One region of the Geobacillus sp. 47C-IIb genome, then DNA from elsewhere that is predicted to be linked to it. Evidence: predicted binding sites of a transcription regulator. Region 1 holds the regulator's gene; the other holds the start of a gene.
What was found. Region 1 encodes Rex, which represses fermentation and respiration genes when NADH is low (regulators of the CRP and FNR family bind a similar motif). Its sites were predicted from a motif close to TTGTGAAATATTTCACAA; they were not measured.

Region 1 (7,792 bases):
CAGTGTTCCTTTTTTGACTAGGTGGATTACATCATGCCGCCCATGTCCGGCATACCCGGGTTGGCGCCACCTTTGTTTTCTTCTGGCTTGTCGGCAACGACCGCTTCTGTCGTCAAGACCATAGCAGCGACAGACGCAGCGTTTTGCAATGCCGAACGAGTTACTTTCGTTGGGTCAACGATACCCTCTTCGATCATGTCTACCCATTCACCTGTTGCAGCATTGAAGCCGATGCCTGCTTTTTCGTTTTTCAGGCGCTCAACGATGATCGAGCCTTCCAAACCAGCATTTTGCGCGATTTGACGAACCGGCTCTTCGATGGCGCGCAGAACGATTTTCACACCCGTTGCTTCATCGCCTTCAGCTTCAATCGCAGCCACTTTGCTGTAGACGTTCATCAATGCCGTACCGCCACCAGCAACGATACCTTCTTCTACAGCAGCACGAGTCGAGTTAAGCGCGTCTTCGATGCGCAGTTTGCGTTCTTTCAACTCAGTTTCTGTCGCCGCACCAACTTTGATCACTGCTACGCCGCCAGCCAATTTTGCCAAGCGTTCTTGCAGTTTTTCGCGGTCGAATTCCGAAGTAGTTTCTTCAAGTTGCGCACGAATTTGGTTAATGCGTGCTTTAATGCGCTCAGAATCGCCAGCACCTTCGACGATTGTCGTCGTTTCTTTCGTGACAACAACTTTCGACGCACGGCCAAGCGATGCAACCGTTGTCGATTTCAGTTCACGACCAAGCTCTTCAGAGATGACTTCGCCGCCAGTTAAAATCGCGATATCTTCGAGCATCGCTTTGCGACGGTCACCGAAGCCAGGTGCTTTTACAGCAACAGCGTTGAACGTACCGCGCAGTTTGTTAACAACGAGGGTCGCGAGCGCTTCACCTTCGACGTCCTCAGCAATGATCAAGAGCGGACGGCCTTGTTGAACGACTTGTTCAAGAACCGGCAACAGCTCTTGAATGTTCGATACTTTTTTATCCGTAATTAAGATGTACGGATTTTCAAGAACAGCTTCCATTTTTTCCGTATCCGTAATCATGTACGGCGAAACGTAACCGCGGTCGAATTGCATTCCTTCGACAACGTCGAGTTCTGTCGTGAAACCTTTCGACTCTTCGAGGGTGATGACGCCGTCGTTGCCGACGCGCTCCATCGCTTCAGCGATCAATTGACCGACTTCTTCGTCAGCAGCCGAGATCGCAGCAACTTGGGCGATCGACTCTTTTCCTTTGATCGGTTTCGAGATAGCTTTTAATTCTTCTACAGCAACAGCCACTGCTTTTTCAATCCCGCGACGGATGCCCATCGGATTGGCGCCAGCAGCAACGTTTTTCAACCCTTCACGGATCATTGCTTGCGCTAATACAGTAGCCGTTGTCGTTCCGTCCCCAGCGATGTCGTTTGTTTTGCTAGCGACTTCAGCGACCAATTTCGCACCCATGTTTTCAAACGGGTCTTCAAGCTCGATTTCTTTCGCAATCGTTACCCCGTCGTTCGTGATGAGCGGAGAACCGAATTTTTTCTCCAATACGACGTTGCGGCCTTTCGGACCTAATGTGACTTTTACTGCGTCTGCGAGTTTGTCCACCCCGCGCAACATCGCACGGCGCGCTTCTTCGCTGAACTTAATTTCTTTTGCCATTACCCCGTTACCTCCTTATAAATTAGTGAAACCGCATACTAGAAAGATTAAGTATGAAATAGTAAGTATGTTTTTGGAATATCTATGTCATAAACGCATATATTAGCCGATGACAGCTAAAATGTCGCTTTCACGCAAAATTAAGTATTCTTTGCCGTCGTATTTAACTTCCGTGCCGGCGTATTTCGAGAAAATGATACGGTCGCCGACTTCAACTTCCGGCGCAACGCGTTGACCGTTATCAAGCACACGGCCTGTGCCAACAGCTACAACGCGGCCTTCTTGCGGTTTTTCTTTGGCCGTATCCGGCAACACGATACCGCTAGCCGTTTTTTCTTCTGTTTCCACGACTTCAATGACAATGCGATCGCCTAATGGCTTCAACACGGGAAACGACCTCCTTAACGATAGTTTTCGCCGTTCTTATTAGCACTCGTTACTATCGAGTGCTAACACACTTATAATATTAATGAACTTCTCTCAGTTTTGCAAGTAGGAAATACAAAAAAATAACTGTTTTTCCGAGAAAAAAGAATACATGAGTTGAACAGCTGTTAACCCTAGGATCCGCCGGCATGAAACCCGTTTTCATTATTGCACATTTCCAAAACCGATAAACAGCACTCGACATTTTTTATGTTGACTGCATCAACTTCCATTGACGCGCTTTTCTTATCATTTCACCAAACATGTGTTACAATACGGATATATTTGAATAAAGGGGTAAGAGGATTTGAAACGCCATTACTGGTATGTCATCATCACATACATCGCCATGCAGCTATCCTCCTTTATCGGTGTGCCGCTTCTGCATGCTCTCGGCATCGGCCAAAGCGCAAAAAGCCCTATCGAAGCCGCCAAGATTGCTTCCGGGTATTGGGCGGTCATCAGCTTTCTAGCGGCTTTAATCATCATTTTATGGCTGCTTCGCGGCGTCCGCGATGAACGAGGGATGCGACAGCTTCCCCTCGCTTCGTCATCGATGTGGGCAATCTCTGGCGTCTTTTTGGCACTTATCGCCCAAAGCATCGCCGCCAATATTGAATGGCGGTTGCTCGGCATTGAACCGGGTTCGGAAAACACAAGGCAAATCATTGATATCATCCGCTTGACGCCGCTATTAGTCATCGTTGCTTCTATTATCGGCCCGATTTTGGAAGAGATTGTTTTTCGCAAAATCATTTTTGGCTCTCTTTATGAAAAATATCACTTTTGGCCGGCCGCGCTCGTGAGCTCGCTTCTTTTTGCCATTGCCCATATGGAACCGGAACATTTGCTGTTGTATACGGCAATGGGACTGACGTTCGCCTTTTTATATGCGAAAACCGGCCGCATTTTAGTGCCGATTTTCGCCCATGTGACGATGAATACGTTTGTGATCGTAGTTCAAATCTTGTTGGCTGATGAGTTAGAAAAAATGATGCGCCAAGCTGGACTGCCGCTAGCGCTTTGGAGGTTGTGGCTATGACGAGCCGGCCGCGGCTGTTTTCACTGCCGTATTTCATCCTAGGTGTATTGTTTACGTATTTGGCGATCAAAAGCGCTCATGAAACGGTTTGGAACGTTTCGACTATCGCCTTGGCGGCGTTTGCCGCCTTTGATTTTGGCACCGCCTTCCGCCTGTTTTTCGCCCCAAAACGTTGAAACCCTCCCATTGGGGGAGGGTTTTTTCTGTATAACCACTCTCTTTTTGCTGTGCACGATCTTACTCACTGCTTTCTTGTTCCGCCGCCAACTGCGCCTTTCGGTAGCCAATTTTGGCGATCCAGATGCTTCCTTCGTATAAAAGCGTGAGCGGAATCATGACGATTACCTGCGACAACACATCAGGCGGTGTAATGGCTGCCGCCAAAATCAGCAACGCCAAATACGCGTATTTGCGGATGCGTACAAGCAACTGCGGCGTAATGAGCCCTAAGCGGGTGAAAAACAGGACGACGATCGGCAGCTGAAACACGATACCAAACGGCAGCACGAGATGGAGCAAAAACTGAAAATATTCGTTAATGCCAATCATTTGTTGGATGTCCAGTCGATCAGCAAGCTCATTCATAAACCGGACGACAAACGGAAACAAGACAAAATAAGCAAAACCGACGCCAACTAAAAAAAGAAAAATCGATGCCGGAATATAGCTGAGTGTCACCTTCCGCTCTTTTTCATACAATCCTGGGCTGACAAACGCCCAAATTTGGTACAGCAACACCGGGGCGGACAGCACAGCAGCGATCACGAAGGCAAACTGAAAATATACCTTAATCGGATCAGTGAGACGGAAGGCGTTCATCGTCAACTGCTTCGCCTCAGCCGTTTGCTGCAAATAGACAATGACATCATCAGCAAAAAAGAAACTGGCAACGAGCGCCGTGACAAAAAAGAGGAGTACAATGATCAGCCGCTTCCGCAGTTCACCAAGATGTTCATACACCGACATTTCTTTGTTGTTCATCGTTTCCCCATCCTGCCTTGTCATCGGTCAGTTTTGTTTTCCTCGTCATCAGTCAGCCCTTTCGTCGCGTCTTTAAACTCGCGCAACGACTGGCCGACCGACCGTCCTAGCTCCGGCAATTTTTTCGTGCCAAACAGCAACAAAATCACAAGGACAATCAAAATGTATTTCACGCTTTATTCTCTCCTTTATGATGGCAATGGATAGTTTCTCAGAAAGTAGACGAGCGACTGCAATTCAATGGCTAAATCGATATGATGAACGCGAATATGTTTCGGCACATTCAGCCGTGCCGGAGTGAAGTTTAAAATGCCTTTAATCCCTTGGGTGACAAGGCGGTCAGTCAGCGCTTGAGCCGCGACGGCTGGCACAGTTAAAATGGCGACCGGAATGTTTCCGCAAAGCCGCTCCTCAAGTTCATCGAGATGGTAAACCGGCACGCCGCCGACGGTCGTCCCCACTTTCTGTTCATCAACATCAAACGCCATCACGATTTTTGTATTGTTGTTTTTGGAAAAATTGTAGTTTAAAAAGGCCGTACCTAAATTTCCGACACCGAACAAGGCGACTTCCGTCACTTCATCCTCTTCAAGCGTCCGACGGAAAAATGACAACAAATAATTGACATTATACCCATACCCTTTTTTGCCGAGCGCGCCAAAATACGAGAAATCGCGGCGGATGGTCGCCGGATCGACTTTGACCGCCTCGCTTAATTCGGCGGAGGACACACGCTGTTTTCCTGACGCATGCAAATTCTTCAAAAACCGGTAGTACAGCGGCAGCCGCTTCGCGGTTGCTTGCGGAATTTTCGGTTGTTCGTTACTCATCATTTCATCCCCCAGCTAATCGGTTTTCCGTCGATAATGGCCGGACTTTCCGCCCGTTTTCTCGACCAAATACGTCGGACCGATGATCATCCCTTTATCAAGTGCTTTACACATATCATACACCGTCAACGCACATACCGAGGCGGCCGTCAGCGCTTCCATTTCCACCCCTGTGCTCCCTTTCGTTTTCACTGTTGCGGTGATGACGAGTTTATATGCATCCGCTTCGTTTTCCCATGAAAATGCGATATCGACACCTTTTAACATGAGCGGATGGCACATCGGAATGAGATCGGCTGTTTTTTTCGCTGCCATCACCCCGGCCACTTGGGCCACTGCCAACACGTCACCTTTCTCGATGGCGTTGTTTGTCATTTTTTCATAAATCTCTTCGCTGACGGTGACGCTCGTTTTTGCCACTGCGACCCGCACCGTATCTTCCTTGTTCGTAATATCGACCATTTTCGCGCGGCCTTGCTCATTGAAATGAGTAAACGACGACAAAACAATCTCCTCCAATTATACACTATACACGATTTTTGTTTATCTGTCTTTGACCGTTTTGGCGACATACGTTAAACTATTCCGAGAGGTGAAACGACATGATCATTTTGCAAGTGCACCAGCTCACGAAATATTTTGGCGCTGACCTTATTTTATCGAATATAAAACTAGAAGTACAATCCCGTGACCGAATCGCCCTCGTCGGCCGCAACGGCGCAGGAAAATCGACATTGTTAAAAATCATCGCCGGAGAACTTTCTTATGACAGCGGCGAAATCATCAAGCCTAGTCATATTAAGATTGGCTATTTGGCACAAAATAGCGGGCTTGACTCGTCGCGCTCTATTTGGGACGAGATGCTCGAAGTGTTCGCGCCACTTCTAGCCATCGAAAAGCAGCTAGCAGCACTCGGCTCCCAACTTGGTGACCCGGATGTACTCGCTGACCCTGCCCGCTATGAAAAAATACTCAAAGCGTATGACGAACTACAAGAACAATATAAAGAACAGGGCGGCTATCAATATGAAGCCGACATCCGTTCGGTCTTACACGGTCTGCAGTTTTCTTCCTATGATTATAAAACAACGCTTATCTCCTCATTAAGCGGTGGGCAGCGGACACGTCTCGCTCTCGGGAAGCTTCTATTGTCTAAGCCAGATTTGTTGATTTTGGACGAGCCGACCAACCATTTGGATCTTGAAACACTCTCCTGGTTGGAACAATACTTGCAGGCGTACCCCGGTGCCGTCCTGCTCGTTTCCCATGATCGCTATTTTTTGGATAAAGTCGTCACGGAAGTATACGAGCTATCCAACACGAAGCTCAAGCGGTATACAGGCAACTACAGCCGCTATTTGGAGCAGCGGGCCGAACAGTATGAACAAGAATTAAAACGATATGAGAAACAGCAAGAAGAAATCGCCCGGCTGCAAGACTTTATCCAGCGCAACATCGCCCGTGCCTCGACGACCAAACGCGCGCAAAGCCGTCGAAAACAACTAGAAAAAATGGAACGGCTTGAACGCCCCACTGGCGATGGAAAATCGGCATCCTTTTCCTTTACAATTGAACGGCCGAGCGGCCATGAAGTACTCACCGCTGAGGAACTAGCCGTTGGTTACGGCGAAGGAACACCTGTCATCCGCCAAATCAGCTTTCGCATCACGCGAGGAGAAAGCGTCGCCTTAGTCGGACCGAACGGCATCGGTAAATCAACATTGCTAAAGGCGGTCGCGCAGCGGCTTCCTGTCCAAGCGGGAAAGCTTCGCTACGGCTCAAACGTCCAAATCGGCTATTATGATCAAAATCAGGCCGAATTGTCATCGAATAAACGAGTGCTGGATGAGCTATGGGACGACTACCCAGATAAAACCGAGAAGGAAATCCGTACCGTGCTCGGTAACTTTTTGTTTTCCGGAGATGACGTTTTAAAACCAGTCTCGGCGTTAAGCGGTGGGGAAAAAGCGCGTCTAGCGCTCGCCAAACTGATGCTCCAAAAAGCGAACGTTCTTATTTTGGACGAGCCAACCAACCATTTGGATCTCGATAGCAAACAGGTGCTCGAGCAAGCGCTCATCGACTATCCAGGCACCATTTTGTTCGTCTCCCACGACCGCTACTTCATTAACCGGATTGCGACAAAGCTGTTTGAGCTATCGAGCGATGGCCTCACCGAATATTTAGGTGACTACGATTACTACATCGCCAAAAAAGCGGAGATGTGCGAATTGGAGCGCCTTGACGCCCGTCCTGACAAAACGCAGGATAGCAACGAATCGAGCAAATCCGCTTATAAGCAAGAAAAGGAAGAGAAAAAACGGCAGCGCCAGCGCCAGCGCCGTCTAGATGAAATCGAGGCCGAGATCGAAACACTTGAGGCGCAAATCGCTGAAGTGGAACAACAGCTATGTGATCCGTCCATTTATGGCGATTATGAAACAGTACAACGGTTATCGCAAGAAAACGAGGAACGAAAACGGCAAGTCGAAAAGTTATTGGCTGAATGGGAACAGCTTTACTCTTCACTCTAACCGATAGCCCGCCCGTTATTTTGGCGGGCTGTTTTTAAGTTAGTCACATTATCCACAAAACAATTCACAATCACACCTATGAAATATAAGTTATTCACCAACTTTTCCACATTATCCACAAAAAAAATTCTTTTTTTGTGCAAAAACCGTTGTGTATTTATTCTCCTTATATTTATGGTGTTTTCTCATCTTTTCCACATTGTCCACAACCTGTGGATAAAAATATACACAGTCCCTTTTCGCCGCAAGCAGCCGAAGCTTGTTCCCACAAACAAAAAAGGCGGTTTGCTCGCCTGCTGCAAGCAACCGCCCTGTCTTCCCCTCTTTATT
Region 2 (7,792 bases), 1.6 Mb from region 1:
TGGCTCGAGGAGCGCCGCTAACGATTCGATATCTGCACGCAGCGGGGCAAGCCGGACCGCCTCAAGCAAATGCGCGTGCTGCTGCTCTTCATTTCCTTCCATCTCGTATAGCGCGGCCAGACGAAAATGGCAAAGGGCAAACGACGGATCGGCATCCAAACACGATTCATAATGCTGTTTTGCCTCTTCGTAGCGGCCGAGGGCGCTGCACAGCTCCGCCAACCGGTATAATGAAAGCGGATGGCCCATGGCAGCGGCTTTTCGATAAACTGCCATCGCCTTGGACGGCCGGCTTTGCCGCTCGTAAAGGACACCGAGGGCCGAATGAGCCGGAGCTAGGCCGGGACGAGCGGCAATGAGCTGTTCCAAAAACGTCCGGCCGCGCTCTCGAAGAGCTGGCGTTGTCAGCTGGTCAATGTAAAACTCATACACTTCTTCGATATCAAATTCGGCGAGGCGAAGCCCGTTCTCAAGCCATGAGAGCGCCAGTTGTTTTCCCTCCGCCTCATTGGCAACCCCATGGACCAATAGCCACTTGCCGGCGTTTAGCCAATATTCGCTATCATCGGCAAAACGAGTGCGCTGTTCCATCACGTGCCGTTTCGCCGCTTCAACGTGTCCGCGCTCCATCAGGGCAGATGCCAGCCCAAGATGGGCAAACACGTCGTTGTCATCGTGACGAATGGCTTTTTCGTAGCATGAGGCGGCCTGTTCCACCTCCCCTTCGTCCATATAAGCGTCGCCGAGTCGAACGTAAAGCAGCGCCAACCGTTCCGCGGCCGCGAGCCCTTCTTTGAGCACTGCTTTCGCCTGTTCCCGTTTACCATCGTCATCATACAAGTCAGCAAGCATGACATACGGGTACGGCTCCCGCGGATCGAGCGCCTTGGCAACACGAAAGCCGCGCTCGGCCTTACGCCGGTGGCCAAGCTCCAGATCGCAGCGGGCGCGCTCATACCAAAGATGAGCGTCGCGCCGCTCGCGGCGCACGAGGTGATCAAACCATTTGCGCGCTTCAGCCAAACGCTTCGCGTGGAACAACAACAAGCCATGGTTCGTTTCGATAAACAGATCGCCCGGGTGCAAATGGACAGCGATGCGTGAACAAACCAGCCCCCTTTCAGTATAGCCAGCATATGCCGAAGCGAGCGCCGTGTAGCTCCACACTTCCGGCTGATCCGGATCAAGCTGAAGCGAAGCGCGAAAATGGCGGACCGCTTCTTCATAGCGGCTCATAAAAAAGGCAATGCGTCCGCGCAAGTAATGGTACAGCGGGCTTTGCCTTTTTCCTTTTGCCTGTTTCAGCGCCTGTTCCGCCCGCTCCATTTCTTGTATATAAACATAAGCTTTCGCTGTTACTAGCAATAAATCGTTATGCTCGGGATATCGTTCCAAAACCCGCTCAGCATAGTCAAGCACAAGCGTCTTCGCCTCATCACTGCCAAAATGTTTGACCGTATATAGCCATGTGTACGGAATATGCTCATGCTGGCGCAAAAAAGCAACAAACGCATCGAAATACGCCTGTTCATCTTCATCCATCTTTTCCGCAAAGGCATGCAGTTCCCGGAAATAACGGTCTTCCTCAATAGGAAGCTCCGCAGCAAGGGCAACTTTTTCCCGGGGAAGCGCAACAATCGACAAATAATGCGTCCCGGCGTACCATTTTTCGAGCTCTTCTTCTGGAACGACAAAGGGTTCGAATACGTTTGGATCTTGCACGTAAAACGCCCCGAGCCGCTCATCATAGCCAAACAACACTTGTACGTGCGACGACTGCTCGTAATCAACGCTCAAGAGCACTGGAATCCCTTCATCAATGAGCCGCTTCCAGTGCGGTGGTGAACCGATGAAAAAGCGGCAAACAAACCCGAGCTTCTCCAAATAATGAACCGTCGTTGATAATTTAGAACCACGCACATCAAAAATATGCTCCGCCACTTCATCTTGCGTCCGGGGAGAACCGAGCAAGCGAAGCATCATTTCTAAACTCGCCGGCACACAATAGTTATGCTTTTGAACAACTGAAACAAGCGGCAGCACGACCGCCCGCTCCCTTTGCCGCCCAAGCGCGCGGGCGTACGGCGTTTTCTCAAGCCTCGGCTCGGCTCTCACCAACGACTCAAGCTTCTCCCATTCCTCTAGCTGATAATACAGTTCTGCGCGCACATGGGCGAAATAACGGCGATGCATATGAAGCGGATTCAAGCGGTCAAGCTCTTCCATCGCCGCGAGCGCCTCACGGTAGGCGCGCACATCGCGCAAGCGGCGCACGCGTTCCGCGTAAAACGACAACACTTGCGGGAAACGCCGTCTTCCTTCCTCAAGAACGGCCAACGCCTCGTGATGACGGCCATCAAGCGCATACAGATCAGCCAGAAGCAAATAGCACATATCGCCGCGCTCCGAGTCGTCCAGCCCGGAGCGGATCACTTGTTCCGCTCGCTTCCGGTCGCCGGTTTCGATATAAAAATAGCCCCATTTGTCATGGATCGACACCGTCTCATAACGGGCGACCACATTCATCCATTCACGTGCCTCATCGACTCGCCGCATATCCAACAAGGCGCGCACTAACGTAAACGCCGCCCGGGCGATTGCTTCGTCGGGCTCGTCGGTCTTGCCTTGAAGCGCTTTGGCAAGGCGCGGTAGGAGCGCCTCTTCAACATCAAGTGGCCGGCGGTTCTCAAGCCATTCATCACACACCCAAGCCAACGTCTGCAATGTGTTCAACTTGCGGTGGGCGTAGCGGGCGATAAGCCCGCTATGGCGGTACATAAGCGCATAATCAAACAGCCGGATGAGCGCCCGGAACGGTTCGATGCTGTCCCATGACGCCAACAGTGACCGCCATCCAAACAATCCGACCTTTTCTAACTGTGGCCGCACTTCAGCGAGGGCGTCTACAATTCGTTTTTCTTCAACGAGCGATGCGATATGTTCAATATGGTTCATGCAACAAAAACTCCTTTATCATGTTCCGGCAAAAAGCTGCCTCCTTAAGGAATATGTAGGTTGCGAGCGGTAGGAGATGAATGTCAATCGATATCATTGAAACCGCTGATGTTTCGAACAAATACATGATCCTACCTGCGCACATTGTTCTTCGAAATAAGAGAAAATAGAGGATAAGAAGCCATCTTGTTCTTCTCTCTTCCCCTTCTACTTTAGTAATCTCTCTTCCCCTTCTACTTTAGTAATAAGTTTAGAACAAGCCACCTAAAACAACCATATATTTTTTTAGAAAAATAACGACAAAGAAACAAGAAATGACCCACCCTGTTTTCGACAGAATGGGTCGCAAGCAGACACATGCATCATCGCGAACGGAAAAGATCTCCCCTTCTCAGCGTGAGCGTAGACGGGAGAGCGTTCAAGCATGTTTGGCGAAAAACTGAAGTGACCGTTCGATAATCGTTTGCTGATCATAATCTAATGTTGCTACATGGTAGCTGTTGTGAAGACGGACGATCTCTTTCTCTGACGATTGAACGCCTTGAAAAATGATATCGGCATTCCCAGGCGGCACAACATGGTCTTCATCGGAAACGAAAATTAGCGCCGGGCAAGTAATGCGTCCAAGCTCTTCTTTCACATGCTCCATCAATTGAGCCAGCTGAAGGAGCGATGCAGTTGGTGTTTTCTCGTATGATAATTCTTTCACATCTGGATTTTTCAAATCTGAACCGATCGAGTCAAGATACCTCGGCACCTCGCCACCACCCGTCATCCCAGCGGCGATGGCCGGAATATCGACAGCGGCGTTAATCGGCACGATGCCGCAAATCTCCGGGTGCTGTTCCGCCAAATAAAGCGTGAGCGTCCCACCCATCGACAGCCCGGTGACAAAAATGGTTTGGCATCGTTGTTTCAGCCATTCATATCCTTCCTCGACCGAGGCAATCCAATCGTGGAACGTCGTTCGTTCCATGTCTTCGTAGTGCGTCCCATGCCCCTTTAAGCGCGGCAAGCAAACGGTATAACCGGCTTGGGCATACGCTTCAGCAAGCGGACGCATGCTGTGTGGCGTGCCCGTGAACCCGTGCGACAACAGCACCCCGACCGGCCCGTTTTCAGCGTAAAACGGCTCTGCGCCGGGAAGTACAGGATATCGTTCTTTCATCGTGTCCTCTCCCTTATCTGTCTTTTTCATCCATATACATTCGCCGCCCCCATCTCCGTTTCCTTTTTCAACCTCTCACCAAATGAATAAAATCGATTGCCACCACTCGCGGAACAATCCGTTGGCCACGAAATAAACGAAGCCGGTTAAGGCAGCGTAAACCAACACTTTTTCCATCCCTTTTCCCGTCCGATAAAGCGGCACTTTCCACCGCTTCGAAGAAAACGGCCAAAACAAAGGCACCCCTTGGACAGAAAAAAAGTCTTCAATAATATGAAACAAATAGCCAAGCACGATCCCGGCGGCGAACGGCGACGATGAGTCGCGCCACACGAGGGCAGCAAGCACGCCCCAGACGATGAACGAATGCGTCATGCCACGATGGCCAAATGCTTCTTTGACTTTACTTGCGACGCCAAACGAACGGCGTCCGACATACGACGACGGCTCGTCAATATCAGGAAGAAGGCTGCCGATGACAAGACCAGCCGTATAGGCAGCAGTAAACGGAAGCGCCGTATACGTGGATACCGACGCCCCGAGGCATAATGAAACGATCACATGACTCGAATACCGCAACGAACATCCCCTCAAACTTCCTTGTTTTTCCCATTATACCATAACAAAGAATATTTGTTCGCTTCTTTGACGAATTTGTGACAATGCGACCAAATGTGACAAAATTAACATCGCGTTATTGACATCATGGCTATAGTTAAAAGTACAAAACGCTAATTAAGGAGTGAACAAAATGAAGCGAAGACGATCTCCACTCGCTAACCGTTTCAAATATATTCGTCCGATCGAGCGTCAAGCCGATGGACATAGCGAAGTAACCTACGGCGACCGCGCCTGGGAAGATGCATACCGCCGACGCTGGCAGCACGACAAAGTCGTCCGTTCAACTCATGGCGTCAACTGTACTGGGTCATGCAGTTGGAACATTTACGTCAAAAACGGCATTGTCACGTGGGAAGGACAGCAGCTCGACTATCCGTCGACCGGACCGGATATGCCAGACTTTGAACCACGCGGCTGCCCGCGCGGCGCGAGCTTCTCATGGTATATGTACAGCCCGCTGCGCGTCAAATACCCGTATGTTCGCGGCATCTTGCTTGACATGTGGCGTGAGGCGCTTACCTATTACCCAAACAATCCGCTAAAAGCGTGGAAAAGCATCGTCGAAGACCGGGAAAAAGCAAAGCGCTACAAACAGGCGCGCGGGAAAGGTGGATTCGTGCGCGTCAGCTGGGACGAAGCATTGACACTTGTCGCTGCTTCCTTATTATATACGGTCGTAAAATACGGCCCAGATCGCAATGTCGGCTTCTCTCCGATCCCAGCGATGTCGATGGTCAGTCATGCCGCTGGGTCACGGTTTATGCAACTGATGGGCGGACCGATGTTAAGCTTCTATGATTGGTACGCCGATTTGCCGCCGGCATCGCCGCAAATTTGGGGCGATCAAACGGACGTGCCGGAATCAAGCGACTGGTACAATGCCGGTTACATCATCACGTGGGGCTCAAATGTCCCGCTCACCCGGACGCCGGACGCTCACTTTTTAGCTGAAGTGCGCTACCGCGGCACGAAAGTTGTGTCCGTCAGCCCTGATTACGCCGAGTCGACGAAATTTGCCGATGATTGGCTGTCGGTGAAACAAGGAACGGACGGCGCTTTGGCTATGGCAATGGGGCACGTCATTTTAAACGAATATTATGTCAAACGGACTATCCCGTACTTTGAACAATATGCAAAAACGTACACCGATTTTCCGTTTATCGTCACTTTAAAACAAGACGGCGGTGCATGGACGGCCGGCCGCTTCTTGTTGGCCAAAGATCTTGGCAAACATACCGAAAACGCTGAATGGAAGCCGGTTATCTACGACGAGAACACCGGCTCGTTTGCCGTGCCGAACGGAACGATCGGCACGCGCTGGGAAGACAAAGGAAAATGGAACTTGCGTCTTGTTGATGAGGAAACAGAACAGCCGCTTGAGCCACGCCTGTCGTTTTTAGGGAGCGAAGATGAAGTCATCTCGATCCAGCTTCCATATTTCACCGCTGACGGCGGAAAAACGATCGAACGCGCGGTTCCAGTGAAAAAAGTGCAAACCGTAACGGGAGACGTTTACGTCACGACCGTCTATGACTTGATTTTGGCCAACTATGGCATCGACCGCGGCATCGGCGGCACAGTCGCCCGTTCGTACGATGACGATGTGCCGTTCACCCCGGCATGGCAAGAAGCCATCACCGGCGTCAAGCGCGAACTTGTCGTGAAAATCGCCCGCGAGTTTGCTGACAATGCGATCGACACGAACGGCCGGTCGATGATCATCGTCGGTGCTGGCATTAACCATTGGTTTAACTCGGATACGATTTATCGCGCTGTGCTGAACCTTGTCTTGTTCGTCGGCGCCCAAGGGGTCAACGGCGGCGGTTGGGCCCATTACGTCGGGCAAGAGAAACTGCGCCCAGCGGAAGGATGGCAGACGATCGCCACCGCTCGCGACTGGGTTGGACCGGCAAAATTGCAAAACGGCACGTCGTTCTTCTACTTTGCGACTGACCAATGGCGCTATGAAGAGCGGCCAATCGATGAACTCATCTCGCCGTTGGCTAAAAAAGCGCGCTATTCGCACCCTGGCGATTACAATGTTTTGGCCGCCCGGCTCGGCTGGCTGCCGTCGTACCCGACGTTTAACAAAAATGGCATCGAGCTGTATAACGAAGCAGTAAGCCATGGAGCTCGCACGCCGGAAGAGATCGGCGCCTATGTCGCGAAACAGCTGAAAAATAAAGAATTGCAGTTTGCTATCGAAGATCCGGATCATGAAGCGAACTTCCCGCGCAACTTGATCGTTTGGCGCGCTAACTTAATCTCAAGCTCCGGCAAAGGGCATGAATATTTCTTAAAACATTTGCTTGGCACGACGAACGGCTTGTTAAACGATGACCGCGACAGCCTGCGCCCGGAAGAAATCCGCTGGCGCGATGAAGCGCCGGAAGGCAAGCTCGATCTGCTTGTCAACTTGGACTTCCGCATGGCCGGCACAGCGCTCTACTCCGATGTCGTCCTGCCGGCAGCGACATGGTATGAAAAACATGACTTAAGCAGCACGGATATGCATCCGTTCGTCCATCCGTTCAATCCAGCCGTGCCTCCGCTCTGGGAAGCACGCTCGGACTGGGATATTTTCAAATCACTCGCTAAAGCCGTATCTGATGTCGCCAAACAAGCCGGCTTGAAGCCGATGAAAGAAGTCGTCGCCACCCCGCTTTTGCACGATACGGCGCAAGAACTGGCGCAGCCGTTTGGTGAAGTGAAAGACTGGAGCAAAGGCGAGATCGAACCGATTCCGGGCAAAACAATGCCGAACATTCACGTCATTGAACGCGACTATACCCTTCTTTACGACCAAATGACCGCTTTAGGTCCGAATGTCGCCCGCCAGCCGATCGGTACAAAAGGGATCGCCTGGACGGCGAAAGACGAATACGAACAGCTGAAACGCCGGCTTGGCACTGTCCGACGCGCTTCCATCGCCGATGGTTGCCCGGACATTAGCGAAGCGAAAAAAGCAGCTGAAGCGATTTTGACGCTGTCGTCGACCACAAACGGAAAAATGGCCGTCAAAGCATGGGAAGCGCTCGAGAAAAAGAC

Region 2: IC804_RS00955 (nitrate reductase subunit alpha) is a predicted target of Rex. The motif match lies at 4,796-4,813, and genes of this name have one in related genera.

What each region holds. Positions count from the first base shown of each region.
Region 1 is NZ_CP061473.1:2,193,294-2,201,085, reverse strand. It holds gene groL (chaperonin GroEL) at 27-1,649, opposite strand; gene groES (co-chaperone GroES) at 1,752-2,036, opposite strand; gene IC804_RS11235 (CPBP family intramembrane glutamic endopeptidase) at 2,383-3,117, shown strand; gene IC804_RS11230 (DUF4305 domain-containing protein) at 3,114-3,293, shown strand; gene tatC (twin-arginine translocase subunit TatC) at 3,355-4,098, opposite strand; gene tatA (twin-arginine translocase TatA/TatE family subunit) at 4,119-4,271, opposite strand; gene IC804_RS11215 (redox-sensing transcriptional repressor Rex) at 4,287-4,928, opposite strand; gene moaC (cyclic pyranopterin monophosphate synthase MoaC) at 4,944-5,432, opposite strand; gene IC804_RS11205 (ABC-F family ATP-binding cassette domain-containing protein) at 5,531-7,462, shown strand.
Region 2 is NZ_CP061473.1:178,496-186,287, forward strand. It holds gene IC804_RS00940 (tetratricopeptide repeat protein) at 1-2,955, opposite strand, end outside; gene IC804_RS00945 (alpha/beta hydrolase) at 3,374-4,123, opposite strand; gene IC804_RS00950 (metal-dependent hydrolase) at 4,199-4,702, opposite strand; gene IC804_RS00955 (nitrate reductase subunit alpha) at 4,875-7,792, shown strand, end outside.